DNA from 2 places in the Streptomyces sp. NPDC048671 genome. Region 2 is predicted to be linked to the other one. Evidence: riboswitches for the same ligand, from Rfam matches in the RefSeq annotation. Region 2 holds a riboswitch; the other holds the start of a gene.
What was found. Region 2 has a riboswitch for glycine ahead of gcvP (aminomethyl-transferring glycine dehydrogenase). Riboswitches for the same ligand answer to the same signal wherever they lie in the genome.
Positions count from the first base shown of each region.

Region 1: linked by a shared signal. The riboswitch ahead of gcvT (glycine cleavage system aminomethyltransferase GcvT) and the one ahead of gcvP (aminomethyl-transferring glycine dehydrogenase) in region 2 are both predicted to bind glycine.

Region 1 covers NZ_JBVJHB010000007.1:375,273-390,546, reverse strand. Annotated here, with positions in the region: gene ACZ6S6_RS16775 (alpha/beta fold hydrolase) at 1-189, shown strand, start outside; gene ACZ6S6_RS16770 (helix-turn-helix transcriptional regulator) at 137-1,129, opposite strand; gene ACZ6S6_RS16765 (thioesterase family protein) at 1,165-2,031, opposite strand; gene ACZ6S6_RS16760 (trimeric intracellular cation channel family protein) at 2,143-2,802, opposite strand; gene ACZ6S6_RS16755 (ABC transporter ATP-binding protein) at 2,821-3,969, opposite strand; gene ACZ6S6_RS16750 (ABC transporter ATP-binding protein) at 4,017-5,105, opposite strand; gene ACZ6S6_RS16745 (ABC transporter permease) at 5,102-6,115, opposite strand; gene ACZ6S6_RS16740 (ABC transporter substrate-binding protein) at 6,256-8,019, opposite strand; gene ACZ6S6_RS16735 (ABC transporter permease) at 8,089-9,087, opposite strand; gene ACZ6S6_RS16730 (enhanced serine sensitivity protein SseB C-terminal domain-containing protein) at 9,523-10,329, opposite strand; gene ACZ6S6_RS16725 (enhanced serine sensitivity protein SseB) at 10,497-11,267, opposite strand; gene ACZ6S6_RS16720 (AAA family ATPase) at 11,357-12,046, opposite strand; glycine riboswitch at 12,202-12,295, shown strand; gene gcvT (glycine cleavage system aminomethyltransferase GcvT) at 12,437-13,552, shown strand; gene gcvH (glycine cleavage system protein GcvH) at 13,664-14,041, shown strand; gene glyA (serine hydroxymethyltransferase) at 14,061-15,274, shown strand, end outside.
Region 2 covers NZ_JBVJHB010000024.1:2,085-17,358, reverse strand. Annotated here, with positions in the region: gene ACZ6S6_RS34610 (substrate-binding domain-containing protein) at 1-252, shown strand, start outside; gene ACZ6S6_RS34605 (glutamate-cysteine ligase family protein) at 303-1,808, opposite strand; gene ACZ6S6_RS34600 (hypothetical protein) at 2,291-2,884, shown strand; gene ACZ6S6_RS34595 (DUF5999 family protein) at 3,201-3,407, shown strand; gene gcvP (aminomethyl-transferring glycine dehydrogenase) at 3,527-6,412, opposite strand; glycine riboswitch at 6,607-6,703, opposite strand; gene ACZ6S6_RS34585 (PRC-barrel domain-containing protein) at 6,817-7,185, shown strand; gene ACZ6S6_RS34580 (DNA polymerase IV) at 7,110-8,591, opposite strand; gene ACZ6S6_RS34575 (MerR family transcriptional regulator) at 8,685-9,302, opposite strand; gene ACZ6S6_RS34570 (bifunctional nuclease family protein) at 9,470-9,943, opposite strand; gene ftsR (transcriptional regulator FtsR) at 9,997-10,740, opposite strand; gene ACZ6S6_RS34560 (FHA domain-containing protein) at 10,782-11,561, opposite strand; gene ACZ6S6_RS34555 (DUF881 domain-containing protein) at 11,752-12,543, opposite strand; gene ACZ6S6_RS34550 (small basic family protein) at 12,549-12,881, opposite strand; gene ACZ6S6_RS34545 (DUF881 domain-containing protein) at 12,878-13,801, opposite strand; gene ACZ6S6_RS34540 (mannose-1-phosphate guanyltransferase) at 13,955-15,274, opposite strand, start outside.

The DNA.
Region 1 (15,274 bases), on a different contig from region 2:
GGCACCGAGGACACCTGGATCCCGGTCGGCCGCGGCCATGAACTGGCGTCGCTCGTACCGGGTTCCGAACTGCGGCTCATCGAGGGCGCCGGCCACCTCGTGCAGGAGGACGCCCCGGCCGAGCTGACCGCGGCGCTCACCCGCTTCCTGCGGACTCCCCCGGCTCCGGATCCCCGTACAGCGCCATGACCGCGGCCGCGTGCGCGGCGACCACGGAGCGCGCCGCGGGCGGTGCGAGGACCTCGACGTTCGGGCCGAAGGAGAGCAGGGAGCGCGCCCACTCCACCGATTCCACGGCCAGTTCGGCCCGTAGCCACTCGCCGTCCCGCTCCTCGGGCCGCGGCTCCCCGGTGAGCACCCCCGCGTTCAGCCGCAGGAAGAGGTCCAGCCGCGAGCGGTGCACCCGGACCCGCAGGATCACCCCGCCCTGCCGTTCCTCGACCTGGCGGCGCAGCAGCTCCCACACCTGCGCCAGCTCCGCCCCCGGCCTGCGCACCACCGCTTCCACGGTGAGGACGGCCCGCCGCACCCGGTCCGCGCGGAAGAGCCGGGGCTCGCCGTCGCGGTCGGCGACCAGGTACCAGACGCCCGCCTTCACCACCAGGCCGTACGGATCGACGGTGTAGGCGCGCTCGGTCCGCGTACCGCTGTGCCGGTAGTGCAGCCGCAGCCGCCGGTCGGTGAACACGGCGTCGTGCAGCTCGGCGATGTCGACGGCGGCGCGCGGGCCGCTCATCCAGCGCACCGGGTCGACGAGGATCCGGCGGCTGGTCAGCTCGGCGGCGGGCCGGTGCGGGGCGGGCAGCGCCGCCATCACCTTGCGCAGCGCGGAGCCGATGGCCGTGTCGAGCCCGAGCGCCGCGTGGGCGCCGTCCGCCGCCAGTACGAACAGGGCGCGCGCCTCGTCGGCGGTCAGCCCGGTGACATCGGTGCGGAACCCGGGCAGCAGGGCGATCCCGCCGTGCCTGCCGCGTTCCGCGTAGACGGGGACGCCGGAGGCGGAGAGCGCCTCGACGTCCCGGTAGATGGTGCGCACGGAGACGTCGAGGCGCTCGGCGAGCTCGGGCGCGGGGACCGGGCCGCGGGTCTGGAGCAGCAGCAGGATCGAGAGCAACCGGTCGGACTTCACCGCACCAGCATCCCCCGGTTCCGGCCTGCGCGGGGTCAGCTGCGCGGCGCCCTGGCGAGCTGGCGGGACTGGGCGACCAGCCGGTCCGCGCTGTCCCAGACGTCCGCGTCCTCCTCCAGGAAGCCGCCCGCGAGGTTGCGGGTGGTGATGGAGACGCGGAGCGGTCCGGGGGCCGGGCGGCAGCGGATGTGGGTGGTGAGTTCGATGGTCGGGGTCCAGCCCTTGAGCCCCAGCTCGAACGAGGTCGGCGGCAGGGCGTCGACGGTGAGCAGCAGCGAGAGCGGGTCGGCGTCGCGGCCGTCCGCGAGCCCGAACCAGCCGCGCATCTCGCCCTTGCCGGACGGCTGCCCGACGGCCCAGCCGATCGTCGCCGGGTCGAGCCTGATGTCGAGCCGCTCGGTGATGGCGGAGCTGCCGGGGATCGGGGCCGGGCCGTCGCCCGGACCCAGGCAGTTTTCGCGGGGCGGGATGGCGGGCGGCTCCGCCGACGTACGGATGTCGTCGGTCAGGCCGTCCAGGTCGCCGTAGGTGGCGAGGACCCGGATGCGCTCGACCTCGGTGCCATCGTCCGCGTACTGGAAGAGGGAGGCCTCGCCGGTGGAGAGGGTGCGCCCGGTCCGGACGACCTGGGTGCGGATCACCGCGGGGCCCGGGACGGACGCGGTGAGGTAGTGCGCGGAGACCGAGAAGGGGTCCTGGTGCGGGAGCGCCTGGCCGAGCGCGCGGCCGAGCATCGCGAGCAGGTAGCCGCCGTTGACGGCGTGGATGATCGTCCAGCCGGCGGAGAGCTCGGCGTCGTAGACGCCTTCTTCGCGAAGGGTGACGGCGGTGTCCCGGTCGAACTCGCTGTCGCCGATGGTCGCCTGCGCGGTCTCTGCCGCCTGCGTTGCTGCCTGTGCCATGCGACGCACGGTACACCGATCCCATTACTGAGCGGTAGCTTTTCTCGCTCGGTGAGACGGCTTGGTGAGACGGCTCGGTGAAATGGCTCGGTCAGACGGTAAGGGCCGGCGCTACCCCTCCTCCGCCGTCGCCGAGCGCCGGTTGTAGGCGCGCGGCGCCCGCCAGTGGTAGCGCAGCGCCAGCAGCCGCAGCACGAACGCCGTGATCACCGCGGCCCCGCTGGTGAAGGCGTTGAGCGCGTCGAAGCGGATGCAGAGCACGATGATCGCGGCCCCGACGATCGCGGGCACCGCGTACAGGTCGCGGTCCCAGCGCAGCAGTGAGGGCACCTCGTTGGCGAGTACGTCCCGCAGCACACCGCCGCCGACCGCGGTGGCCAGCCCGAGCGCCGCCGACGCGGTCAGGCCGAGGCCGTAGTCGTACGCCTTGACCGTCCCGGTGACGCAGAAGAGCCCGAGCCCGGCCGCGTCGAAGACGTTGACGCCGACCTGGATGCGCTCGACGTGCGGATGCAGGAAGAAGACCAGACCTGCGGCGAGCAGCGGGGTGGTGAAGTAGCCGAGATCCGTGAAGGCGGCCGGCGGCACCGCCCCGATCATCACGTCACGGAACAGCCCTCCGCCCAGCGCGGTGACCTCGGCGAGTACCGCGATGCCGAAGACATCGAAGTTCTTGCGTACGGCGAGCAGAGCGCCGGAGATCGCGAAGACGAAGATCCCGACGATGTCGAGCGCGTGTTGGACGGAGGGCGTGAACAGTTCGTTGAGCACCGGGCAATTGTGCCGGTACTACTCCTTGGGGTTTTCCTCCACGGCCTCGGAGGGGGTGACCGCATCACCCTCGGCGGGGCTTTCCGGCTTCGTCACCGTGACCAGCTCGACCGCTTCCCGGGCCGCGGCCGGCGCCTGGTCCGGTGCGTTCTCCGGGTGGTGGCAGGCGACCTGGTGGCCGGTCTTCAGCGCGACCAGCGGCGGTTCCTGCGTCTTGCAGATCTCCGTCGCCTTCCAGCACCGGGTGTGGAACCGGCAGCCGCTGGGCGGCGAGATCGGCGAGGGCACATCGCCCGTGAGCAGGATGCGCTCGCTCTTCACCCCGCGCCGCCGGGGGTCCGGCACCGGCACCGCGGACATCAGGGCCTTGGTGTACGGGTGCATGGGCGCCGAGTACAGCGACTTGCGGTCCGCCAGCTCGACGATCTTGCCCAGGTACATGACCGCGATCCGGTCCGAGACATGGCGGATGACCGAGAGGTCGTGCGCGATGATCACGTACGTGAGCCCGAGCTCTTCCTGGAGGTCGTCGAGCAGGTTGACCACCTGCGCCTGGATCGACACGTCCAGCGCGGAGACCGGTTCGTCGGCCACCACGAGCTTGGGGCGCAGGGCGAGCGCGCGGGCGATGCCGATGCGCTGGCGCTGGCCGCCGGAGAACTCGTGCGGGTAGCGGTTGTAGTGCTCGGGGCTGAGCCCGACCAGCTGGAGCAGTTCCTGGACGTGGTTCTTGAGACCGCCCTCGGGCTCGACGCCCTGGAGCCTGAACGGCGCGCTGACGATCGTGCCGATCGTGTGCCGCGGGTTCAGCGAGGAGTACGGGTCCTGGAAGATCATCTGGATGTCGCGCCGCATCGGCCGCATCTTGCCCATGGACAGATGCGTGATGTCGCGGCCGTCGAACTCGACCTTGCCGGCGCTCGGTTCGATCAGCCGGGTGATCAGCCGGCCCATCGTCGACTTGCCGCAGCCGGACTCGCCGACGACGCCCAGGGTCTCCCCCGGGTACACCTCGAAGTCGATGCCGTCGACGGCCTTGACCGCGGCGCTCTGCCGGCCGAGCAGTCCCTTGCGGATCGGGAAGTGCTTGGCCAGGCCCTCGACCCTGAGCAGCGGCTCGCGCGAGGCGGTGGCCTGCTCCGGGATCGTCACGTCCTTCTCCGGCACCGGGGGATCCTTCTTCTCGCTCACGTCGCTCACATCACTCGCCTCGCTCACAGCTTCGGCGCAATCTCTTCGGTCCAGATCCGGGTCCGCTCCTCCGGCGACATGTGGCAGGCGGAGTAGTGCCCGTCGCCGACCTGCTGCAGCTCGGGACGCGTCGTGCGGGTGAGGTCGTCCTTGGGGATGTCCGCGTACGGGCAGCGCGGGTTGAAGGCGCAGCCGGTGGGCACGTTGATCAGCGACGGCGGCTGGCCCTTGACGGGGATCAGCCGCTCGGTCTGCTCGCGGTCGATGCGCGGCATCGAGGTGAGCAGGCCCCAGGTGTACGGGTGCTGGGCCTCGTAGAAGACCTTCTCCGCCGGTCCGCGCTCGATGCACCGGCCGCCGTACATCACCAGGAGTTCGTCGGCCATCTCGGCGACGACCCCGAGGTCGTGCGTGATCATGATGACGGCGGAGCCGAACTCCTTCTGCAGGTCCCGGATCAGGTCCAGGATCTGCGCCTGGACGGTGACGTCCAGGGCGGTGGTCGGCTCGTCCGCGATGAGCAGTTCCGGGTTGTTGACCAGCGCCATCGCGATCATGGCGCGCTGGCGCATTCCGCCGGAGAACTCGTGCGCGTAGGCGTCGACCCGCTTGTGCGGCTCGGGGATGCCGACCCGGTCGAGCATCTCGATGGCCCGGGTGCGGGCGGTCTTCCTGTTGACCTTGTTGTGGATCCGGTAGGCCTCCACGATCTGCGCGCCGACCTTGAAGTACGGGTGCATCGCGGAGAGCGGGTCCTGGAAGATCATGGCCATCTTGCGGCCGCGCAGCTCGCGCACCCGGGCGTCGGAGGCGCCGATCAGCTCCTCGCCGTCCAGCCAGACCTCGCCCGAGATACGGGCGTTGGGGGCCGTGCGGTGCAGGCCCATCACGCCGAGCGAGGTGACGGACTTCCCGGAGCCGGACTCGCCCACGATGCCGAGGGTCTGTCCGGGCTTCACGTCGAAGCTGACGCCGTCGACGGACTTGACCAGCCCGTCGTCGGTCTTGAAGTGGATGCGCAGGTCCCGTACGGAGAGGAATGGCTCGTCGCCGCCGACGCGCGCGGCGGGCTCGCCGGCCGCCGCGGTCTGTGCCTTGGAAAGCTCGGTCACGAGTACCTCACCCTGGGGTCGATGGCGGCGTACACCAGGTCCACCAGCAGATTACAGATGACGATGAAGAAGGCCGCGACGAGCGTCACGCCCATCACGATGGGCAGGTCGCTCTCCTGCACGCTCTTGATGGCGAACTGGCCGAGTCCGGGGAAGGAGAACACGGTCTCGGTGATGACGGCGCCGCCGACCAGCAGGCCGAAGTCCATGCCGAAGATGGTGACGATGGGGGTGAGCGCGGCGCGCAGACCGTGCTTGCCGATGACCTGGCTCTCCCGCAGGCCCTTGGCGCGGGCCGTTCGGATGTAGTCCTCGCCCATCGTCTCCAGCATCCCGGCTCTGGTGATGCGGGCGTAGAGCGCGGAGTAGAGGAAGGCCAGCGAACACCACGGGATCAGCAGGTTCCACGCCCAGTCCAGCGGATTGTCCGTGAACGGCACATAGTTGACGCCGCCTTCCCAGACCGGCCATTGCACGGTGAACACACCGAGCGCGAGCATTCCGGTGAAGAAGATCGGCAGGGAGACACCGGCGAGCGCGATGGCCATGAAGAAGCGGTCGAGGACCGAACCCCGCTTGAGCGCGGAGACGACACCGATCGCCACACCGCTGATCAGCCAGATCACCGCGGCGCCGATCGCCAGGGAGAACGTGACCGGAATGCGTGCGGTCAGCTCGGGCCACACCTCGACGTGTCGCTTGAACGAGTAGCCGAAGCACGGCACGCCACAGTGCGTGGCCTCGGGGCCGAACTGGAAGTCGGCGCCGACGAAGAGCTGCTTGATGAAGTGCCAGTACTGGATGTAGAGCGGCTGGTCGAGGCCGAGATTCTGCTTGACCGCGAGGATGGACTGCGGATTGGCGTCCTTGCCCACGTACTGGGCTGCCAGTTGGTCCATCGTCTGCCCGGCGATACGGGGGACGAGGAAGAAGATCGCGAAGGTGACTGCGCTGACGATCAACAGCAGCAGCACCGCGCCGAAGACGCGTCGAATTATGTACGCAGCCACAGCTATCCGGCGCCGGTAACTGTCTGCCGGGGGGAACCCGTCCGGTCGGACACCGTGCCTTCACCTGCCTTTCGGGACAATTCTGGGCCCGGGGGCCCGCTCCCCGGGCCGCGTGCGCGGCCCGGGGAGCGGGGCCGTTCCTACTTGGCGGAACCCATCAGCACGTAGTCGTAGATGCCGAGGTAGGCCTGGGTGACCGTGACGTTCGTCGCGGACTTCGGCCGGAGCAGCAGGTTCTTGCGGTAGATCAGCGGCACTGCGGTAGCGCCTTCGGCCACGGCCTTGTCGACGTCGCCCCACGCCTTCTCACGGGCGGCGGTGTCGGTGTTGGCGATGCCCTCGTTGAGCAGCTTGTTGATCTTCGGGTCGTTCAGTTCCTGAACGTTGTTGCCACCGGACGGCTTGATGGACGCGCCGTTGATGATCTGGTCCAGGAAGCCGAAGCCGGTCGGCCAGTCGGCACCCCAGGCGCTCATGATCATGCCGAGCTTGTTCGCGTGCACGTAGCTCGGGTTGCCCGCGAAGTTCGAGAAGTACTTACCGGTCGGGAAGCTCTTGATCTCGGCGTTGACGCCGATCTTCTTGAGCGAGGCCTGCACCGCGGTGACCATGGACATCTCGGCGGGGCGGTCGGAGCGGGCCGAGATCTTGGTGTCGAAGCCCTTCGGCTTGCCGCACTGCTTCAGCTCGTCCTTGGCCTTGGCCTCGTCGCCCTTGTAGCCGGCGGTCTCGTACAGGTCGAACTTCGAGTAGCCGTTGACCGTCGGCGGCAGCAGCGTCGTCGCGACGTCACCCTTGGGGTCGCCGCCCTGGGCGGCCTGGACCGACGCCTTGTCGATGCCCCACTGCACGGCCTTGCGGCAGTGGATGTTGTCGAACGGCTTCACGTTGACGTTGAGACCGATGTACGAGGTGGCGCCCGCGTACGGGTTGTCGGTCTGCTTCTTCAGGTCGGCCTTGGTCAGCACCTTCGGCTGGGTCGCCGGGGCGACGCCGGTACCGGCGGCGTCAGCGGTGATGTTGTCGGCGAGGAGGTTGTTGTCGACCGTCTCCTGCTTGACCTTGAACCGGATCGTCACCTTGTCCGGCAGGGCCGGGCGCAGCGAGTCGGTCTTCGGGTCCCAGTTCGGGTTGCGCACGAGGGTCGCGCTGCGGCCCTCCTCGTAGGACTCGAACTTGTACGGGCCCGAGGACATGATGTGCTTCACGTAGTCGGCGCCGGTGTCCTTCGCGGCCGGCACGGGGGCCGTCTGCGTGAAGGTCGCCAGGTAGTCGAAGTCCGCGAAGGCGTCCTTCAGCTTGAAGATGATCGTGTTGTCGTCCGGCGTCTCGATGGAGGCGATGCCGTCCGGGTTCTTGTCCTTGTACGGACCCTTGTACTTGTCGCCGCCGATGAGGTGGGACTTGAAGTACGTCGGGCCGTTGGACATGGCCTCCGGCGCGAAGTTGGAGCGCTCGACGGCGTACTTGACGTCCTTCGAGGTGATCACGGAGCCGTCTTCGTACTTGAGCCCCTTCTTGATCTTGTACGTCCAGGTCTTCGCGTCCGCGCTCGCCTTGCCGAGGCCCTCGGCGAGGTCCGGGACGACCTCCAGGCCGTCCTTGCCCGCGGCCGGCTTGAACGAGGTGAGCGAACGGCCGTACAGGCGGGAGAAGTTCTGCACCCACCCGTAGTACGTGTTGCCGGGGTCGAGGGAGTCGGGCTCGTCGGACAGTTCGAGTTTGAGCGTCCCGCCCTTCTTGTCCGACTTGTTGACGATCGAGGTCAGCGCGGCGTCAGTGGCACCGGAGCCGCCCTTGTCGCCGCCGCCGCTGTTGTCGTCCTTGGAGCCGTTGCACGCGGAGGCGCCCAGCATCAGGACCACAGCCGTGGCAACCACCGCTGTCGTTTTTCTGGTCTTCACCTGAGGAAATTCCCCTCAATCGATGGTTGCCATGGCATGTCGCACGTCGTTGTGACGAGGACCCGGGCACTACTTGCTGCGGGGGTCGAGTGCATCGCGCAGCCCGTCTCCCAGCAGGTTGAACGCCAGGACCGTGACGAAGATGGCCACGCCCGGCACGATCATGTACATCGGGTCGTTCTGGTAGAAGTCGATCGCGTTGGTGAGCATCCCGCCCCAGGAGGCCTGCGGCGGGGCGATACCGACCCCGAGGTAGCTGAGACCGGCCTCGAAGAGGATGTTCGAGGGGATCAGCAGCGTGGAGTAGACCAGAACGGGTGCCACCAGGTTCGGCAGCAGCTCCCGGAAGAGAATGAAGGGTCCCCGGGCGCCCAGCGACCGGGCCGCTTCGACGAATTCGCGGTTGCGCAGGCTCATCGTCTGGGCCCGGACGATACGTCCCATGTACGGCCAGCTGAAGAAGCCGATCACGAAGATCAGTACCGCGATCCGCAGCGGCAGACCCGTCAGGCCGAAGGCGCCGTCCTGGAGTGCCGCCGAGATGGAGATCGCGAACAGCAGCAGCGGGAAGGCCAGGAAGGTGTCCATCATGCGGCTGATGATCGTGTCCACCCAGCCGCCGTAGAAGCCCGAGACCACACCGAAGAAGACGCCGATCACCACGGAGAGCAGGGTGGCGCCGACGGCGACGACGAGGGAGACCCAGGAGCCCTCGATGACCCGGGTCATGATGTCGCGCCCGTACTGCGGTTCGACGCCGAGCGGGTGGCTCCAGCTCATGCCGCCCCAGTCGCCCTTGGGGGCGAGCAGCGCGGGGTCGATGAGTTCCTGGTGGAAGGCGTTGGGGTCCAGACCGAAGACGGCCTGGATCGGCTTGGAGAGGACGGCGAGCAGGATCAGCAGGATGACAACGATGCCGCCGACAACGGCCACCTTGTCGCGCTTGAAGCGCGTCCAGGCGATCTGTCCGAGCGAACGGCCCTCGATCTGGCTCTGCTTGACTCCCGTGAGTACTGCCTCCGGCTGAGCCTCGGCAGCCGATCCGGTGGTCTCGATCGGTGCGGTCACAGTGCCTTTGACCCCTCCCGCCGGCGGTGGCCGGCCCTTGCTCGCCGCGGTAACGGCCTGGCGCGCATCAGCCGCGCACGCTCATGCGGTTGATGTCTTGGTACTGAGATACGTCTGAAGCGTCTGAAGCGTCCACGGAATGTCCGCCGGGGCAACCTCGTACAAAGGAGCGACGATCCCCACTAGCCGGGAGTCTTCAACGCGATTGCGATCACCCGCCAGACCTGACGGGGAATGTTTGCTCAAACGTGATGCGGTCAGTGAGCTTCCGTTATCCGGACAGCTTGATCGAGTGAGCGGACCACTCGGCCGCTAATCCACCAGAACGGACATGACGCCCAACAGGCGTTATTGGGTGGCTATTTGGGTGACCGTGGCGGTCGCCTTGTCCGCCCGGGGGCCCTTTGTCCGCTCGGGTGAGCGGACCCGGTGGGCCTAGTAGGCGTGCGGGGCCGGACCGGGCGCCTGCGGGTAGCCGTAACCGGGAGCGACGACGCCACTGCGGCCGGCCGGGGCGTGCGACTCGCGGTCGTAGAACGGACGGGAGTTGCCCCGCAGCCACATCGCGACCGGGTCGTACTCGTCGGACATGGCGACGGTGGAGACCGGCAGCCCCTCCGGGACCGTGCCGATCGACTGCTGCATCATCGCGCGCACCGCGTCGACGGACGGCTGGCTGGTGTCGTACAGATCGAGGCCGATGGCGAGGTACGGGACACCGAGCGCGGGCTGCACCCAGGCGCGGCGCAGCGAGCGGATCGCCGGGGTGTGGTGGGCGTTCTGCGTCAGCTGGGCGTAGAACTGCGGGGTCTCGACGGCGGGGTCGCTGATCCGCAGCGGACCGGCGGGCATCCGGTCGAGGCCGGTGGCGATCCGGCGCAGGTCGAGCCAGGGAACGCCCACGCCGCCGCCCGGGGCGTGCGGGTTCAGCCAGATGCCCCAGCGGTCGGGGAAGAGGGCGCGGGCGATGTCACGGCCGCCCACCACCTCATGGGCGCGGTTCCAGCCGCTGGCGGCGAGCTCCTGGGCGGAGGTGACGCAGGGGGCGTAGCCGAGGCCGTCGATCTCCATGTTGCCGTACTGGGCGTCGGGCGAACCGGCCCGGCCGTGCCAGAGCAGCATCCAGATCCGGTCGGCCGCCAGGGCCTGGAGCAAGGCCTCGTACGCGTCGTAGCGCCCGGGTGTCACTTGGCGCAGCATGTGCTCGACCTTCCCGGCCGCCGCGGTGCCTGACGCACTCACCCTGGGTCCCGCCCCTCTTCGATCCACTGTGTCGGCCTGCCGCTCCCGGGGCACGCGGGTACGGCGCGGTGCCGAGGCACCAGCCATCAAACCAGCTTAGGCGCCGGTCCTGACACCGACTTGACGCCATGGGCCGCAGCCGTCCGCGCGCGGACCGACGGGCGGCGCTACTCGCCGGCGCGCTGATAGAACGGCCGGATCCTCGCCCGCATCCAGTCGGCGACCGGGTCCTGCGCCACGTCGAGCAGCACCAGGTTGACCGGCCACGGCAGCTCGACGCGGCCGAGCGCGCGGCCGAGCGCGTCCATGGGGGCGTTGCGCCCGGCACCGTCCCAGGTCGAGAACTCGACGCCGACGAAGAGGACGGGGTCGCCGCCCTCGATGCTGGCCAGGGCCCTGCGGGCGCTGAGCACGACACCGCTCTCCTCGAACTCACCGGCGGCGGCGGCGAGGAAGTCGACGGGCTCCTCCTTCCAGTCCGGCTCATAGAGCCGGACCCGGCCGCCGCTGGCCGGTCCGTCGAGCAGGCTGCGCCCGGCCCGGCAGAGTTCGGCGACGGCGGGCGGCGGAAGGGGCATGCCGACCGCACCGCCCGGGTTCACCGCGATGCCGAGCTGCGGGGGCAGCCCGCGGGCGAACTCGACGGCGGGCGCCACGGTGAAGGACATGCGGGTGCCGACGCAGCCGAGGAACTGCTGCTCGGAGCTGAACACGGGGACGTACGCTGCGCCGTCGATCTCCAGTGTCGGCAGGTCCAGATCGGTGGCGTCCGGTCCGCCGCCGTTGGGCAGGGGCACCCAGACATGGCTGCGGCCGAGCACCTCCACGAGCCGGCCGCCCGCTTCCGGGTTGCCGAGCGAGGCGCCCAGTACTTCTTCGAGCTCATTGGCCGGCCATCCGCCCTGCGGGACGGTGTGACCGTGTGCCGGAATGTCCACTGCTTCCCCCTCTTGCCCCGTGCCGTGCAGCAAGAGGTTAGCGCCGCGCACCGGGTGTCCGGGCATCGGACGGGGCATCGGACGGCGTACTACCGGTCCTCGCTCCGGGCGGCCGCGAAGGTGATCCGCGTCAGCAGCGCCGCCGCCTCGCGGTCCAGGAGCACCGCCGAGACGCAGCCGAGCGGCAGTGTGCCCGTCTCGGTGTCCCGCAGCAGCCTGCGCAGGGCCCTGCGGTGCCGGGCGAACGCGTACCCGGAGACGCCGCGCCCCCGCTCCAGCTGGCCCGCCCGCGCTGTCTGCGGGGTGACGTCGAGCAGGACGAGGTGCAGGACGCTGCCGCGCCGCCGGGCGTCGCGCGCCAGCCAGCCGCGCACCCAGGCCTGGGTGCCGCAGTCGTGGACGACGACGGAGACCCCGGAGCGCAGCACCTGCCACAGTCCCCAGTAGTGGGCGACGCGGACGACCGGGCGGTAGAGGGCGTACGGGACTAAGCGCGGCAGCAGAGCGGCCCAGCGGTCCCTGGTGTCCTGGGAGTCGATGACGCGGGCGGACACCGCCCGCCTGATCAGGGTCGATTTGCCGCTGCCCGGCAGCCCGGAGACCACCACGACGTCACCCGCCACGAAATGCAGGGCGCGCGGGCCGCGCCCGGACCGGCCCCGCAGATCCCGTACGACAGGTCCGTGCGGGCCCCGCGTCTCCCGGGCCGGCGCACCCGGCTGTGCGGGCAGTGCCCCGTGTGCGACCCCCGCGGTCGTCGCGTACCGCTGCAACGTCATCGCCATCCCCTGTCGGCCGACCCACACCTGCCAAGAAGTGTAAAGAAAAGGTAATGCGACACAAGCGTGCGACCCGCCGGATCCGGTGGGGTACCGACGCCCCACTGTCCGGCGATGCGTGCGATGATGACCCGGCCAACTGCATAAAGGCCGCTCGAATCCGCGCGGGAGAGTTCCGGCTTTTGGGCCGGGCGCCGAAGGAGCAAGATCCTCCCTTGAATCTCTCAGGCCCCGTACCGCGTGGATGAGGCAGATCTGAAAAGCGAGTCGCCCAGCGGCTCCACCCAAGGTGCAAGCCGAACCCCTCCGGGGCCTCTCGGCGAACCTCTCAGGTTCCGATGACAGATGGGGAGGGATCGTCCTCGTCGTCATGCCCTGGGAGCCATATCCATGAGCACCGCCCCCCGTCTCACCACCCTCGATGCCCTGCACCGGTCGCTGGGCGCCACGATGACCGACTTCGCGGGCTGGGACATGCCCCTGCGGTACGCCAGTGAGCGCGACGAGCACATCGCCGTGCGCACGAAGGCCGGCCTCTTCGACCTCTCCCACATGGGCGAGATCACCGTCACCGGCCCGGCCGCCGTGGATCTGCTGAACTTCGCGCTGGTCGGCAACATCGGCACCGTGTCGGTGGGCCGGGCCCGCTACACAATGATCTGCGCCGAGGACGGCGGCATCCTGGACGACCTGATCGTGTACCGGCTGGCGGAGACCGAGTACATGGTGGTCGCCAACGCCGGCAACGCCCAGATCGTGCTGGACGCGCTGACCGCCCGCGGCGAGGGTTTCGACGCCGAGGTGCGCGACGACCACGACGCGTACGCGCTGCTGGCCGTCCAGGGCCCCGAGTCCCCCGCCATCCTGGCCGCCGTCACCGACGCCGATCTGGACGGGCTGAAGTACTACGCCGGACTGCCCGGCACGGTCGCCGGGGTCCCCGCGCTGATCGCCCGTACCGGCTACACCGGCGAGGACGGCTTCGAGCTGTTCGTCGCCCCCGGGCACGCCGAGCAGCTGTGGCGGGCGCTGACCGAGGCCGGCGCCTCCCGCGGCCTGATCCCCTGCGGGCTCTCCTGCCGCGACACGCTGCGCCTGGAGGCGGGCATGCCGCTGTACGGGCACGAGCTGACCGCCGGGCTGACCCCGTTCGACGCCGGGTTCGGCCGGGTCGTGAAGTTCGAGAAGGAGGGCGACTTCGTCGGCCGCAAGGCCCTGGAGGCCGCCGCCGAGCGCGCCGGGACCACCCCGCCCCGCAAGCTCGTCGGCCTGGTCGCCGAGGGCCGCCGGGTCCCGCGCGCCGGATTCCCCGTCGTCGCCGGCGGCCAGGTCATCGGCGAGGTCACCTCCGGTGCCCCGTCCCCCACCCTCGGCAAGCCGATCGCCATGGCGTACGTCGACGCCGGGCACGCCACGCCCGGCACCGAGGGCGTCGCGGTGGACATCCGGGGCAGCAACGAGCCGTACGAGGTCGTGGCGCTGCCGTTCTACAAGCGCCGGAAGTAGCCGGAAGCAGGCCGTGGGCGCGACACCGCCCCGCACACGTGACGCAGTCCTGTCTCACACCGTAAGACCATCGTTCATCAGCACTCCCCCGCGTACAGGAGAATTCAGGTCATGAGCAACCCCCAGCAGCTGCGGTACAGCAAGGAGCACGAGTGGCTGTCGGCCGTCGAGGACGGTGTGGCCACGATCGGCATCACGGAGTACGCGGCCAACGCGCTCGGTGACGTCGTCTACGCCCAGCTCCCCGAGGTCGGTGACACGGTGACCGCGGGCGAGACCTGCGGTGAGCTGGAGTCGACCAAGTCGGTCAGCGACCTGTACTCGCCGGTGACCGGCGAGATCACGGCCGCGAACCAGGACGTGGTGGACGACCCCTCGCTGGTGAACTCCGCACCGTTCGAAGGCGGCTGGCTGTTCAAGGTACGCGTCACGGACGAGCCGGAGGATCTGCTCTCCGCCGACGAGTACACCGCGTTCTCCGGCAACTGAGACCCCTAGGGACCACCTGATGTCGCTTCTCAACTCCTCCCTCCACGAGCTGGACCCGGACGTCGCCGCCGCTGTCGACGCCGAGCTCCACCGTCAGCAGTCCACCCTCGAAATGATCGCCTCGGAGAACTTCGCTCCGGTCGCGGTCATGGAGGCCCAGGGCACCGTCCTGACCAACAAGTACGCCGAGGGCTACCCCGGCCGCCGCTACTACGGCGGCTGCGAGCACGTCGATGTGATCGAGCAGATCGCCATCGACCGCGTCAAGGCGCTGTTCGGGGCCGAGGCCGCGAACGTGCAGCCGCACTCCGGCGCGCAGGCCAACGCCGCCGCGATGTTCGCGCTGCTGAAGCCGGGCGACACGATCATGGGCCTGAACCTGGCCCACGGCGGTCACCTGACCCACGGCATGAAGATCAACTTCTCGGGCAAGCTCTACAACGTGGTCCCGTACCACGTGGACGAGTCCGGCCTCGTGGACATGGCCGAGGTCGAGCGCCTCGCCAAGGAGTCCAAGCCGAAGCTGATCGTGGCCGGCTGGTCCGCGTACCCGCGTCAGCTGGACTTCGCCGCCTTCCGCCGGATCGCGGACGAGGTCGGCGCGTACCTGATGGTCGACATGGCGCACTTCGCCGGCCTGGTCGCCGCGGGTCTGCACCCCAGCCCGGTGCCGCACGCCCATGTCGTCACCACCACCACGCACAAGACCCTCGGCGGTCCGCGCGGTGGCGTCATCCTGTCGACGCAGGAGCTCGCCAAGAAGATCAACTCGGCGGTCTTCCCGGGTCAGCAGGGCGGCCCGCTGGAGCACGTGATCGCGGCCAAGGCGGTCTCGTTCAAGGTCGCGGCGACCGAGGAGTTCAAGGAGCGCCAGCAGCGCACCCTGGACGGCGCCCGCATCCTCGCCGAGCGTCTGGTGCAGCCGGACGTCACCGAGGTCGGCGTCTCCGTCCTGTCCGGCGGCACGGACGTGCACCTGGTCCTGGTGGACCTGCGCAACTCCGAGCTGGACGGCCAGCAGGCCGAGGACCGGCTCCACGAGCTGGGCATCACGGTCAACCGGAACGCCATCCCGAACGACCCGCGGCCGCCGATGGTCACCTCGGGTCTGCGGATCGGCACCCCGGCCCTGGCCACCCGCGGTTTCCAGGCGGAGGACTTCACCGAGGTCGCGGAGATCATCGCCGCCGCCCTCAAGCCGTCCTACGACGCGGACGACCTGAAGGCCCGCGT
Region 2 (15,274 bases):
TCGAACCAGGACGACCGTTCTATCTCGCGCAGCGCCCTGATCGCGGAACTCAGGCGGATCGCCGACCCGGAGCGCCCGGTTCCGCTGCTCGCCATCGCGGTCGGCCCGGACGCCGACCGTGAAGAGGTGAACGAGATGGCCAAGGTGACGGGTGGCGGCGGCTACCAGGTCAATGACCCGGCCGAGATCCAGGCGGTGATTCTGCAGGCCGTCATGACCGCCGGGCAGAGCGGCCGCGCCGCCAAGGAATAGCGCCCGCGCGGCGGGCCGGGGCCGTCCTGTATCGGCCCCGGCCCGCCCGCTCATGTTCCCGGGACGCCCACCGGCCAGCTGTGCACGGGCTCGCCGTCCTGCATCAGTTCGCCGTAGCGGCGGGTCATGGCGGCGAGCGCGGCCCCCCGCCCCAGTCCGGCGTCCCGCGCCCGGTGATAGGTGTCGGCCTGCCAGGACGCCCCGTTCGTCCGCCGCTTGCAGCGCTCCTCGATGATCCCGAGGTAGCGGTCGCGGTCCGCGGGCTCGATGTTCCACGCGTCGAGCCCGGCGGCCGCCAGCGGCAGCAGTTCGTCCCGTACGAGTTTGACGACCGGCACCCGGGTCAGCCCGCCGGAGCGGCCGGGCCGGGGCCAGAGCAGCTCGGCGTCGATGCCCCGGCGGCAGGCGGTGTCGAAGTTCTCGGCCGCGGCGGCGAACGGCATTCTGGTCCACACCGGGCGGGACTCCTCGGCCAGGGCCCGCACGAGCCCGTAGTAGAGCGCGGCGTTGGCTATCACGTCGGCGACGGTCGGCCCCGCGGGCAGCACCCGGTTCTCCACCCGGAGGTGGGGGACGCCGTCCGACAGCCCGTACACCGGCCGGTTCCAACGGTAGACCGTGCCGTTGTGCAGGACCAGTTCCTGGAGCCGGGGCACCCCGCCCTCGTCGAGGACCCGCAGCGGGTCCTCCTCGTCGCAGATGGGCAGGAGCGGGGGAAAGTAGCGCACGTTCTCCTCGAAGAGTTCGTACGCGGAACCGATCCAGCGCTCCCCGAACCAGGTCCTGGGACGCACCCCCTGGTTCTGCAGTTCGGGCGGCCTGGTGTCCGTGGCCTGCTGGAAGAGCGGCGGGCGCGACTCCCGCCACAGCTCCCGGCCGAACAGGAAGGGTGAATTGGCTCCCAGCGCCACCTGGACCGCGGCAACGGCCTGCGCGGCGTTCCACACATCCGCGAACCGTTCCGGGGTCACCTGCAGATGCAGTTGGACCGAGGTGCAGGCCGCCTCCGGCGCGATCGACCCGGAGGTGCAGACCAAACGCTCCACACCTTCGATATCAAGGGAGAAATCCTCGCCGCGCGCCGCCACCATTTGGTCGTTCAGCAGCGCGTAGCGGTCCACGTCGGAGAGGTTCGCGCGGACCATGTCCCCGCTGCCGAGCGTGGGCAGTATTCCGATCATCACGATCCCGGCGTCGACCTCGCCGGCCTTGCGGTCGGCATATCCGAGGCCGGTCCGCAGCTCTTCGGCCAGCTGGTCGAGAACGCGCCCGGCCAGCTGGTGGGGAACAATGTTCACTTCCAGATTGAACATCCCGAGTTCTGTCTGGAAATCCCGGCTCGCGATGCGCTCCAGTACCTGTCCATTCAACATCCTCGGCATGCCGTCGGAGCCCGCCAGATTCAGCTCGATCTCCATGCCCATGAGGTTGCGCGGCCGGTCGAGCCTCCGCTCCGCCAGGAGCCTCCCCAGCCCCTCCAGGCACTGGTGGAGCTTCCGCCGGTACCTCTGCCGATCGGACAGGTCAAAGGCGCCCGCCACGACCTTCTCCCCCATCGAAGTGTCCCTCCTCGAGTGGGCAGCCCGCGGCCCAGGCCGCTCGCGTCACGATCGATAATGCCCAGACGGGGTGATCCATAACGCCCCGCGCAGGGTGTACAGCCGCTAATCTGATGAGCGCAGCCGGGGGCACATTCACTCGGCATGACGCAGTGCGCAGTTTCCACCGTTCGGCCCTCGCGGAATGCACTGACGCGTTTCAGCCTACCGCGTCACAGGAAAAACCCGAGGCGACGGCTGTGCCGCTCGCACCGAATCAGCATAATCTCCGCATAATAAAGTCCGGATACCGTCTTGCCGGCAATAGTCGTGGCGGCTAGTGGAATCACCGCGTGAACACGTGTCGTATAAACTCCGCGGACGAGGCAGAGAGTTGACGCACCGGCTCAGTCACCGGCCTCCTCTGGCCCCGCACGCCGACAGCGCCGTCTGCACCCACCCACGCTCCACCGTGTCTCCGAAGTGAGAGGCGACCCACTATGCCGCTGCATGTTCCTCCGGCTCCCGCGCCCGCGCTGAGAAGCGTACTCGCGGCGCTCGGTTCACCCACCGCGGTCCGCGAGGCCCGTACCCCCGCTCTGCGGTCCGTCCAGGGGCCTCTGAGCCCCGACCACCCACTCCCCGTCCATGTACTGGACCGCATCGGAACGGGCGGGCTCACACCCACCACCCGGCTCGCCGCCTGGCGCTTCCAGATCCGCGGCGCGGAGCGGGCGGTCGCCGCGGCGGACACCATGCTCACCCCCGACGGCTGGACCTTCTCGCACTTCTTCGAGGGCCCCTACATCGCCTCGACCGAACTCGCCCTGCGCCAGGCGGAGGCGGCAAGCACGCACTACCAGCCGAGGCTGCTGTCCATTCCCGAGCTCTACATGCTGGCGCTGTGGCTGCACGAGGACACCGAGGCCGACGCGTCCGGCGGGTCCCCCGCCCCGGCCGATCTGCTGGTTCCGCTGGCTCCCGCCCCACCGGGCATCGCGGCACACCGTCCGCACCGGGTCGCCGATCTGCTTCCTGTGATCACCACCCGCATCACACCCCGCCCCGGCCCCCTGCTCGGCTCCCCCGCCTGAGCCCCGGCCGCCCCCCACTTCACTGTGCCCCGCCGCCGATTCCGGTGGCGGGGCACAGCGCTGCGGGGGCGCATTCGCTCCCCGTCCGGACTAGCCCCATCCGGCCACCCCGAACCACCCGAAGTGACAGGGCAGTTGCGTTGAACCGTCCGGCTGGGTGATGCGTTATGAGGGGAGAAGAAGCGCTGCCGCGAAATCCCTGCGGATTGACGCCCGTGGGGCAACACTGGGACCGGACCGATCGATACGGGGGGCGGCCATGAACACCTCATCAAGCCGCAGGACACTCAACTCAACGCAGCGAAAGAACCCAGCCATGTGTCAGCACCAGCCACCCTGCCCCACAGCCGACTCAGCCGACCGGGAAGCCGCCCGCCTGGTGGCGCACCATCCGGAACAGGGCTGGAGCCTGCTGTGCAACGGCGTCCTGCTCTTCGAGGACACCGGTGAGCTGCTCCCGGACGGGCAGATCATCGCGCCGCACCGGCCGCTGGGAACGGGCCGGGTGATGAAGGCCGCCTGACCGCGGCAGGTACGGACAGGGGCCGGCCCGGAGAGATCTCCGAACCGGCCCCCGACGCAGTTCCGCCCCGCACGGACGCAGTTCCGCCGCGTACGAAGGCGTCCGTGCCGTCGGTTTCGTCAGTTGTCGTACTCGTCCAGCGGCGGGCAGGAGCAGACGAGGTTGCGGTCACCGAACGCACCGTCGATCCGGCGCACCGGCGGCCAGTACTTGTCGGCGGCGGTGACCCCGGCCGGGAAGACCGCCACCTCACGGCTGTAGGCGTGCGCCCAGTCGCCGCCCAGCGCTGCCGCCGTGTGCGGGGCGTTGCCCAGCGGGTTGTCGTCCGCGCCCCACTCGCCGGAGGCCACCTTCTCGATCTCGCCGCGAATGGCGATCATCGTGTCGCAGAAGCGGTCCAGCTCCGCGAGGTCCTCGCTCTCGGTCGGTTCGATCATCAGCGTGCCCGCGACCGGGAACGACATGGTCGGTGAGTGGAAGCCGTAGTCGATGAGCCGCTTGGCCACGTCGTCGATGCTGACGCCGGTCGCCTTGGAGATCGGCCGCAGATCCACGATGCACTCGTGCGCGACCAGACCGGCCGGGCCGTTGTACAGGATCGGGTAGTGCGGCTCCAGCCGCTTGGCGACGTAGTTGGCCGCGAGTACGGCGACCTGCGTCGCACGCTTCAGGCCCTCCCCGCCCATCAGGCGTACGTACGCCCAGGAGATCGGCAGGATGCCCGCCGAGCCCCACGGAGCGGCCGAGATCGGGCCGACCCCGGTCTCCGGACCGGCGGCGGGCTGCAGCGGGTGGTTGGGCAGGTACGGCGCCAGGTGTGCGCGCACACCGACCGGGCCGACGCCGGGGCCGCCGCCGCCGTGCGGGATGCAGAAGGTCTTGTGCAGGTTCAGGTGCGAGACGTCGCCGCCGAAATGGCCCGGCTTGGCGAGACCGACCAGCGCGTTGAGGTTGGCGCCGTCGACGTACACCTGGCCGCCCGCGTCGTGCACCTCGGCGCAGATGTCGGCGACGTGCTCCTCGAAGACACCGTGTGTCGACGGGTAGGTGATCATGAGCACGGCGAGCTCGTCGCGGTACTGCTCGATCTTGGCGCGGAGGTCCTGGATGTCGACCTCACCGTCGTCGGCGGTCCTCACCACGACGACCTTCATGCCGGCCATCACGGCACTGGCCGCGTTGGTGCCGTGTGCGGAGGACGGGATCAGACAGACGGTCCGCCCCTCGTCGCCGTTGGCACGGTGGTACGCACGGACGGCCAGCAGCCCCGCGAACTCGCCCTGCGAGCCGGCGTTCGGCTGGATGGAGACCGCGTCGTAACCGGTGACCTCGGCGAGACGCTCCTCCAGCTCACGGATGAGCGTCAGGAAGCCCTGGGCCTGCTCGGCCGGCGCGAAGGGGTGCAGCGCGCCGAACTCGGGCCAGGTGATCGACTCCATCTCGGCGGTCGCGTTCAGCTTCATGGTGCAGGAGCCGAGCGGGATCATGCCTCGGTCCAGCGCGTAGTCACGGTCGGCGAGCCTGCGCAGGTAGCGCAGCATCGCGGTCTCGGAGCGGTACTGGTGGAAGACCGGGTGGGTCAGCACGGCGTCGGTCCGCAGCAGCTGCTCGGGCAGCGCCTCGGCGGTCGTGGCGTCCAGTGCGTCGATGTCACCGGTGGCGCCGAAGGCCGCCCAGACGGACGCGATCTCCGTACGGGTGGTGGTCTCGTCGCAGGCGAGCGAGACGAGGTCGGCGTCGACGAGCCGCAGGTTCACACCGCGCTCGCGGGCGTCGGCGACGACCTCCGCGGCCCTGCCGGGGACCCGGACGGTGAGCGTGTCGAAGTGGGAGCCGGTCACGACGTCGCCGCCGGCGGCGCGCAGGCCCTCGGCGAGGATCGCGGCGTAGCGGTGGGTACGCCGGGCGATCGTCCGCAGCCCGTCCGGGCCGTGGTAGACGGCGTACATGCCGGCCATCACGGCGAGCAGCACCTGAGCGGTGCAGATGTTGCTGGTGGCCTTCTCGCGGCGGATGTGCTGCTCGCGGGTCTGGAGGGCCAGCCGGTAGGCCTTGTTGCCGTCCGCGTCCACGGAGACGCCGACGAGGCGGCCCGGCAGGCTGCGCGCGAACTTCTCGCGCACGGCCATGAAGCCGGCGTGCGGTCCACCGAAGCCCATCGGCACGCCGAAGCGCTGCGTGGTGCCCACCGCGATGTCCGCGCCCAGCTCGCCGGGCGAGGTGAGCAGGGTGAGCGCCAGCAGATCGGCGGCCACGGTGACGATCGCGCCGAGCTCGTGGGCCTGCTCGATGACGGGCCTGAGGTCGCGTACGGCTCCGGAGGCGCCCGGGTACTGCAGCAGCACGCCGAAGACGCCGCCCTCGGCGATCTCGGCCGGGATGCCGTCGGTGAGGTCGGCGACGACGACCTCGACACCGGTCGGCTCGGCACGGGTCCGGATCACGGCGACGGTCTGCGGGAGGGCGTCCTGGTCGACCAGGAAGACACCCTTCTTGACCTTGCCGACGCGCCGCGCCAGCGCCATCGCCTCGGCGGCGGCGGTGCCCTCGTCGAGCAGCGAGGCGCCGGAGGTGGGCAGCCCGGTCAGGTCGGCGACCATCGTCTGGAAGTTCAGGAGGGCTTCGAGGCGGCCCTGGGAGATCTCCGGCTGGTACGGCGTGTAGGCCGTGTACCAGGCGGGGTTCTCCATCACGTTGCGCAGGATCACCGGCGGGGTGAACGTGCCGTAGTAGCCGAGCCCGATCATCGGGGCCAGCACCTGGTTGCGGTCGGCGAGCGCACGCAGTTCGGCCAGCACCTCGGCCTCGGTACGGGCCGTCGGCAGCTGAAGCGCCTCGGCGCTCCGGATGACATCGGGCACCGCGGCCGCGGTGAGCTCGTCGAGCGAGCCGTAACCGACCTGGGCGAGCATCTTCGCCTGCGCCGCGGCGTCGGGACCGATATGACGCTGCTCGAACGGAATTCCCTGTTCCAGCTGGGAGAGCGAAGTGCGACGGGGGGTCATGGTGGAGGCCTCCTGGTCTGTCACGACCTGCGAGGGGCACCACGGCGCGGGGTGCCCGAACGGCCTCCCCCTCTGTCATCTCAACCTGAGAGCTTCACCGGTGCCCACTGCACGCACCGGTTTTCACCGTCGGTGAGGGAGAGATCCACCTCGGCACACGGCCGTGCGGAACCCGCCCTGCTTTCCAGAGTGACCTCGTCCGTGCGGTACGGGGGCCTGAGAGATTCCGGGGAGGATTTGCTCCTTCGGCGCCTCCGGATTCGTTCCGGAGGACTCTCCCGCACGGGGTAAGCAGCCACTCTCAGCCTACCAGCGGGGTTCCCGGCGGAATTCTCGAGTGGCCAACCCCACGGATCTGCACTTCTGTGGTTCCTGTGGAGTAGCCGCGACCAGTGGGAGGGTCCGTGCAGACCGACATCGATCCGCGCAGCCTGATCGGCCGCAAGGCGTTCGACCGCGAGGGCACCAAGATCGGAACCGTGGACGAGGTGTACCTCGACGACGCGACGGGCGTGCCGGAGTGGGCGGCCGTACGCACCGGACTGTTCAGCCGGGACGCCTTCGTCCCGCTGGAACCCAGCGAATTCGTCGAGGACGTGCTGCGCGTCCCCTTCGACCGCTCACTGATCAAGGACGCACCCGACTTCGGGGTCGGCCGGCATCTCTCGCCGGAACAGGAGCTCCAGCTCTACCGGCACTACGGTCTGGACTCCCCGCCCGAGGAGACCGGCCCGGACCGGGACTTCGGCAGGCTGGCCGGCCAGGACGAGTAGTCGGCCGGGTCCCGCACGAGCGGCAGCGGATCGGCCGGCCGGAGTTCCGGATCGTCGATCCGGAACGTGCGCACCCGGCCGGGCGCCGATTCCGGCTCCTCGAAGCGCACCGTCACCCGGCCGACGCCGCTGCCCTGCACCCAGCCGTGGCCGTGGATGCCGTGCCGTACGTCGTGCCCGGCCGGCCAGCGGCGGGCGGCGAGCTGCTCGGCGCTCTCCTGCTCCTGTTCCGGCCCCTCGGGCTCCGGCCGGCCGTCGCCCGTACCGGCGTCCGCCTCGCTCCCCGCGCTGTCGGCGAGCCCGGCGGCAGCGAGCCCGGCGGCGGTGCGCTCGTCGGCCGCCTGTGCGAACAGGTCCTCCTGGGTGTAGTCGGCGAGCCCGGTGACGCCCACGCCCAGCAGCCGCACTCCCCCGGTGGTGTCCACGGACTCCAGGAGCCGTGCTGCGGCCTCCCGGACCACCGTGGGGTCGTCGGTGGGGCCGCGCAGCGTCTCGGACCGGGTCAGGGTCGAGAAGTCGTACCGCCGCACCTTCAGCACCACGGTCCTGCCCGAGCGCTCCGCCGCCCGCAGCCGCTGGACGCACCGGTCCGCGAGCCGCTCCACCTCGCTCCTGACCCGGACCCGGTCGTGCAGGTCCGTGTCGAACGTGTCCTCGACCGAGACCGATTTCGCGTCGCGCTCGGCGACGACCGGACGGTCGTCATGGCCGGACGCCATCCGGTGCAGTGAGCCGCCGTGCGCCTTGCCCAGCAGCCGCACGAGCTCCGCCTCGCCCGCCTCGACCAGGTCGTTCACCGTGGTCATCCCGGCGCGCCGCAGATGGTCCGCGGTGGCCGGCCCGACCCCGGGCAGCGTGCGGACCGGCATGGGCGCGAGCAGATCCCGCTCGGTGCCCGGCGCTATCAGCAGGATCCCGTCGGGCTTCGCCTCCTCCGAGGCGATCTTGGCCAGCATCTTGGAGCCCGCGAGGCCGACGGAGCCGCTGAGTCCGGTGACCGCCTCGATCGCCTCCCGCAGCTGCTCACCGATCGCCAGCGCGGAAGCCGTGTCGTCCGCGGTGCCGCCGGCCTCCAGGTCGACGAAGGCCTCGTCCAGGCTCAGTGGCTCCACCAGTGGTGACAGCCGGCCCAGCAGCTCCATGACCTGGTCGCTCACGGTCCGGTACAGCGCGAAGCGCGGCGCCAGATAGGCCGCGTTCGGCGCCAGCCACCTGGCCTGCGCCATCGGCATGGCCGAGTGGACCCCGAAACGCCGCGCCTCGTACGAGGCGGTGGCGACGACCCCGCGCGGCCCCAGCCCGCCCACCACCACGGGCTTGCCGCGCAGACTCGGCTTCGCCGCCTGCTCCGCAGAGGCGTAGAAGGCATCCATGTCCAGATGCAGGATGGTCGGCGCGGCTCTCACATCAATCGATGCTGCCCTACGGCACTGACAATCGCCGGGTGGCGACCGCCCGCGGGCCCGGGAAACCCCGGGCCCGGCCGGGCTCCCACCGGCTCAGCCGGCCCGGTTGCGCCGTCGGGCGAGCTCGTCGGCGGGATTGTTCCCGATCAGCGTCTCGCCGGTGTCCACCCGCTCTCCGTGCAGCTGCGACAGCGCGGCGTCGACGTCCCGCCAGACCACCCCCACGGCGATGCCGAAGACGCCCTGACCCCCTTGGAGCAGCTCCACGACCTCGGCGGGCGAGGAGCACTCGTAGACGGTCGCCCCGTCGCTCATCAGCGTCATGCGTTCGAGGTCCTGGAAACCGCGGGCCCGTAGGTGCTGGACCGTGGTGCGGATGTTCTGGAGGGCCACCCCGGTGTCGAGGAAGCGCTTCACGATCTTCAGCAGGACGACGTCCCGGAAGCTGTAGAGCCGCTGTGTGCCCGATCCGTACGCGGGACGGACGCTCGGTTCGACGAGGCCCGTGCGAGCCCAGTAGTCGAGCTGGCGATAGGTGATCCCCGCCGCCGCGCATGCCGTCGGCCCGCGATAGCCGATGTCCTTGGCCGATGCCACGCCGTCCCCCGCCACCGCAGCCGGCACAGCCGGTTGCCTGATGGTCTGGTCGGCTGTACTCCCCTGCTGCGGATACGGCCCACCCACTGCCGCACCGTCGCCGCTGCTTCTCACGCCGACCTCCGTCCTTGACCTGCCCACTCGAAGGTAGGCAGTCACCCGGGGTGCGTCAACGATCGCCACACTCGGCACGCCGAGTGATAATCACCCTGAGGGTGGTTTCCCGTGACTCTCGACCGGGAAAGGCTTCTCGGATGCGCTGACGGCGCCCCCTTGGGACGTCACTGGCTGTTCGTACCGAAGTCCTCCGGCGAGATCTGATCGAGGAACTCCCGGAACTTCTCCACCTCGTCCTCCTGCTCGTCGGGAATCGCGATTCCCGCGTCGTCGAGCACCCCGTCACTGCCGTAGATCGGCGTTCCGGTGCGCAGGGCGAGCGCTATGGCGTCGGACGGCCGCGCACTCACCTCGACTCCGCTCGCGAAGACCAGCTCCGCGTAGAAGACCCCTTCCCGGAGGTCCGTGATCCGGACCTCGGTGAGCTCCTGGCCCACGGCCTCGAGCACATCCTTGAAGAGGTCATGGGTCAGCGGCCTGGCCGGAGCCATGCCCTGCTGAGCGAAGGCGATCGCGGTCGCCTCGCCAGGACCGATCCAAATAGGGAGGTACCGGTCGCCTCCCACTTCACGCAGGAGCACGATCGGTTGGTTGGAGGGCATTTCCACCCGGACACCCACAACGTCGAGCTCGTTCACACAGCAACCCTAGGACGTGCTCGGCAGGTTTGGGTAGTCGGGGCCCACGGCGATCAGTGGAGCCTGATCTGGAGCGCGGTCTGTACGAGGGCCGAGTGCAGCCGTACAGAGAGCTCCGCGAGCTCCTTCGCAGTGGCCTCGGCATGGGCTCTGGTCTGCGGATTCCGGTGCCGGCGCAGTGGTGCGACGACCTGTTCGATGAGTCCGGCCTCCCGGTCGGCGGCCGCTCTCATGGCGCGCAGATGCCGCGGTTCCAGGCCGAATCGGCCCAGATCCGCCACAAGCCTGGCGACGGTGACCGTCTCGGCGTCGTATCCGCCGTCGGCCGTCGGAACGACCAGACCGTAGGACTCCCACGCGTCGAGGTCGCTCTCGGTGACCTCCGCGGCAGCGAGAAGCTCGGCACGGCCGATGCGGGCGGCCGTGGCCCGGCCCGTCCCGCCGGTCCAGCTGCCGTCGGTGAAGTCCCGCTCGCCGTCCGGGGCCGGCAGGGCCACCCGCTCGCCCCGGGCGACGGCGTCCAGGTGCTCGCGGATGACCTTCAGCGGAAGATAGTGGTCCCGCTGCATCCGCAGCACCTGAGCGAGCCGCTCGACGTCGTCGGACCGGAACTTGCGGTAGCCGGAAGGCGTCCGCTGCGGTTCGACGAGTCCCTCCGCCTCCAGGAAGCGGATCTTGGAGATGGTGACTTCGGGAAACTCGTTCCGCAGCTGCAGGAGCACCGTGCCGATGCTCATCGGGCGGTCGTCGGCGGTGGCGGTGCCGTTTCCGGCACCGCCCGTCGGTGTTCTCAGCATGGACCTTCCTGGGGGTCCCCCCGACGGAGTCGGGGGACGGGTCAGATGGCCCGCTGGCTCGCGTAGAAGACCAGCCGGTACTTGCCGATCTGCACTTCGTCGCCGTTGGACAGCGCGACGGAGTCGATGCGCTCACGATTGACGTACGTGCCGTTGAGGCTGCCCACGTCCCCGACCGTGAAGCTGCCGTCGGGGCTCCGGCGGAACTCCACGTGACGGCGCGAAACCGTCACGTCGTCGAGGAAGATATCGCTCTGCGGGTGGCGGCCGGCCGTGGTCAGCTCGCCGTCCAGCAGGAACCGGCTGCCCGAATTCGGACCGCGCCGCACCACCAGGAGCGCCGAGCCGAGCGGCAGGGCGTCCACAGCGGCCTGGGCCTCGGGCGAGAGCGACGGCGCGGACGACTGACCAGTCACCTCCGCCTCGTAGGCCTCAAGGCCCGAGATGGAGATGGTCGACGTCGTCTCCGAGGCCCGCTCGGGAACGCCGCCCCTCAGCGGCGCGCCGCAGTTGGAGCAGAAACGACTGGCTTCGGCATTGCGGTGGCCGCACCTCGTACAGACCGGCATGGACGAACCCTCCTGCCTCGGGGTGAACCCTCCACCCGTACTTGAGGTTGACGGTTCTCCGAAACCTATGCGGCCGGGACCGGCAGGGTCAACAGACGACGCGCCCGAATTGTCACCCCCCGAACCTGCCACCTCATCGCGGAAGAGCGGGCGCTCGGAGCCCTGCTCGTCGGCTTGACCATGGCGTGGCGCGCGATGGCGGGCAGCCTCATCGCGTGCACTCTTGCCGAACAACTTCCCAAACAACTTCACGGGCGATTCCCCTTGACCGAAACAGACCCGCCCGTGGGGCAGGACGAACCCTGACTGAACACACCTGCCGACCCGGACATCTTCACAACGTCCGTATCCACTCGACAGTTTCCACCACGCGCCACGATTACGATGCGGCGACCCCCCGCAACCTTCTGCCCGTGTCCCCCGACGCCCACGCGTCCCGGGTTCACGGGGCCGACGACCGAGCGTAGTCAGGCCGCTCCGCCGGTCGCAAGGCGTCCACGACAATGTCGTCGGCCTGCGACACATGCACAGTGGCCTGTTCCTTCTCCAGCGTCTGCACCACGCCGCCCGGGATGTTCAGCGCCGGCTCCAGATCCTGCGGCTTGCCGATGACCTTGAACACGTACGGAGGCGAGATCTTCCGCCCGTCGACCTTGATGGCGCCGCCGTCGCCGGAGAAGTAGGTATTGGCCACCACCCGCACGCCGTTGACCTCGATCGCCTCGGCGCCGGCTGCCCGAAGCTCCTGAAGCGCGTCGAGGAGCTTGTCGGCCTCCACCGCGCCGCCGGGGTCGTTGATCGTGAGGGTGATCCCGGGGCCGTGCGCGGCCACGGTGCCCGCGAGGATGCCGAGTTGACGCTCCTTCTCGACCGTCTGCTTGCGTGCCTCCTCCGCCTGGTCGGAACTGTTCTCCAGCTCCGTGCGCTGGTCCTCAAGGCGCTGCTTCTCGTCCTCCAGCCGCTGTGAACGGTCGTCCACCTCGTCGAGGATGCGGACCAGGTCCTCCTGGCGCGCGCCGCGCAGGGCGCTGTTGTCGCTGTTGGACCGCACCTGAATGGCAAGCCCCAGACCGAGGACGAACAGCAGCACCGCGACAATGAGTTGGGCGCGGGTGATCCGTGGCGGCCAGAGCCCGGCGACCAGCCGCTGGCGTCCGGTGAGCTCCTTGGGGGCGTCCACGGGCTGCTCGCCGGGCTGCTCCCGGTCGCCGGTGAATTCTTCGTCGTCGCTCATCGGCCTCAGGCCCGGAAGACGTGCCGGCGGATGGCGGCGGCGTTGGAGAAGATCCGGATACCGAGGACGACCACCACACCGGTGGAGAGCTGGGCGCCGACGCCCAGCTTGTCGCCCAGGAAGACGATCAGGGCGGCCACGACCACGTTCGAGAGGAACGAGACCACGAAGACCTTGTCGACGAAGATGCCGTCGAGCATGGCCCGCAGGCCACCGAAGACGGCGTCGAGGGCGGCCACGACGGCGATCGGGAGATAGGGCTCGACCACCGCCGGCACTTCGGGCCGGACCAACAGTCCGACCACGACTCCCACGACGAGGCCCAGTACGGCGATCACGATGTGCCCTTCCCTGTGTCTGCCGCACCACTGCCGGTGTCTGCGGCCTTATAAGGCTCTGCTGTCCGTACGATCAGGCTCGGGGCCGCCGGGAGATTCACCTTCTCCTGGACGGAGATGCTGGTCCTGATGTCGAAGGTGTCCTTCAGCGCTTGCAGATTCTGCCCGTCGGCACTGCTGCGGAAGGCGGCGCTGAGCTTCTTCCCGTCCCCCACCGCGAGCACCGAGTACGGCGGCACGAGCGGTTTGTTGTCGACCAGTATGGCGTCGCCCGCGGCGCGGATCGCCGACAGGGCGGTCAGACGCTGCCCGTTGATGGCGATCGCTTCCGCACCGGACTGCCACAGGCCGTTGACGACCCGTTGCATGTCCCGGTCCCGGACCCGTCCGGTGTCGGAGAAGCCGCTGGTCTCACGCGGTCCGCCGCCGCCCTGGTCGGTGTTCTTCGCGTCGTCGACGACCAGCTTCAGGCCGGGCCCGTGCACGGGCGTCGCCCCGGAGAGCAGAGCCACCAGTTCCGTCTGGTCCCCACCGTGCTTCTCCAGAGCCTTGCGCTGACGCCTGCTGACATCGTCACGGACCTTTTCGACCTGTGCCTCAAGAGTGTCGGTCGCAGCGGTCTCCGAGTCGATCCGGTCGATCAGTTCCTCGCGTTCCTTGGCGAGGACCGGTGCCGCCACCCGTGCCTGCGCGGCACCCAGAGTGACAACGAGCGCGGCCAGCACCAGGCATGCCGCGAAGCCGAGCTTCGCCTTGAGGGTGCGGGGCATACCGGCCCGGCCGTCGGCCTCGCGACGAGCCGATGCCTCGGCGTACCCGTCGTCCAGGCTGTGGTCCATCACATTGGTCAGCAGCGACATGGACGCGTCGGGGCGTGCGGGCGACGAGGCCGTGCGCCGATCGGGGGGCTGCTGCGACATGCCGCACATCGTCGCACGTCGCGGCGGCTACCGCCGAATGGCCCCACCGATGTGCCGGGAGCCGCCGGCCGGCTCGGGCCGGCACGCCGCGGGAAGCCCGGACCGTCCGGCCACCGCGGCGGCGTCTCTCCGCCGGCGCGGTGGCCGGACGCCTCAGTTGCCCGCGCTGTCGACGATCGCCGACCACTCGTCCAGGAGGGCCTGCGCCGAGGCGTCGTCCGGCCCTTCCGCCCACAGATGGGTGACCGCTTCCGCCCGGTCCGGCAGCACCATCACCCAGCGTCCGTCCGCCTCGACGACGCGCACACCGTCCGTCGTATCGACATCGCGCTCTCCGGCGGCCTCGACGACACGGCGCATCACCAGCCCCTTCACGGCCCACGGGGTCGCCAGATCACGGCGCAGGACGTGGGCACGCGGGATGCGTGCATCGATCTGGCTGAGTGTGAGCTGCGTCCTGGCGACCAGCCCGATCAGTCGTACGAACGCGGCCGAGCCGTCGAAGACGCTGCTGAATTCCGGAACGATGAAGCCGCCCCGCCCGTCTCCACCGAAGATGGTGCCTTCCTCGCGTCCGACCCGGGTCAGGTCGTCGGGCGATGTAGTCGTCCACTCGACCTGGGTGCCGTGGTACGCGGCCACCTGCTCGGCGACGCGGGTGGTGGTCACCGGCAGCGCCACCCGCCCGCTGCGCCGCTCGGCGGCGACGAGGTCGAGCATGACCAGCAGGGCCCGGTCGTCCTCAATGATCCGTCCCCGCTCGTCGACCAGGGAGAGCCGTTCGCCGACCGGGTCGAACCGGACTCCGAAGGCCGCCCGCGCCGAGGAGACGATCTCACCGAGCCGCACCAGTCCGGACCGCCGGGTCTCGACGGACTCGGTCGGCCGCGATTCGTCCAGGCCGGGGTTGATGGTCAGCGCGTCCACACCGAGCCGTCCCAGCAGGCTGGGCAGGACAAGTCCCGCGCTGCCGTTGGAGGCGTCGACGACGACCTTCAGCCCGGCGTCGGCGATTCCGGCGGTGTCCACGTTCCGCAGCAGCGATCCGGTGTACGAGTCGAAGACACTGGACGGGAAGTGCAGGTCCCCGATCTCCCCGGGGAAGGCCCGGCGGTATTCCTGCCGGGCGTAGACGCGGTCCAGCTTCCGCTGCTGCGCCTGGGAGAGATCCGCGCCGCTCGCGTCGAAGAACATGATGTCGACGGAGTCGGGGACGCCCGGCGACGTCCGGATCATGATGCCGCCCGCACTGCCGCGTGCGGTCTGCTGGCGCGCCACGGGCAGCGGTACGTTCTCGAGGTCGCGGACATCGATGGCGCTGGCCTGGAGCGCGGAGATCACCGCACGTTTCAGCGCTCGGGCACCACGGGAGTGGTCACGTGCGGTGGTGACCGTCGAGCCCTTCTTCAGGGTCGTGGCGTACGCACCGGCCAGCCTGACCGCCAGCTCCGGCGTGATCTCGACGTTCAGGAT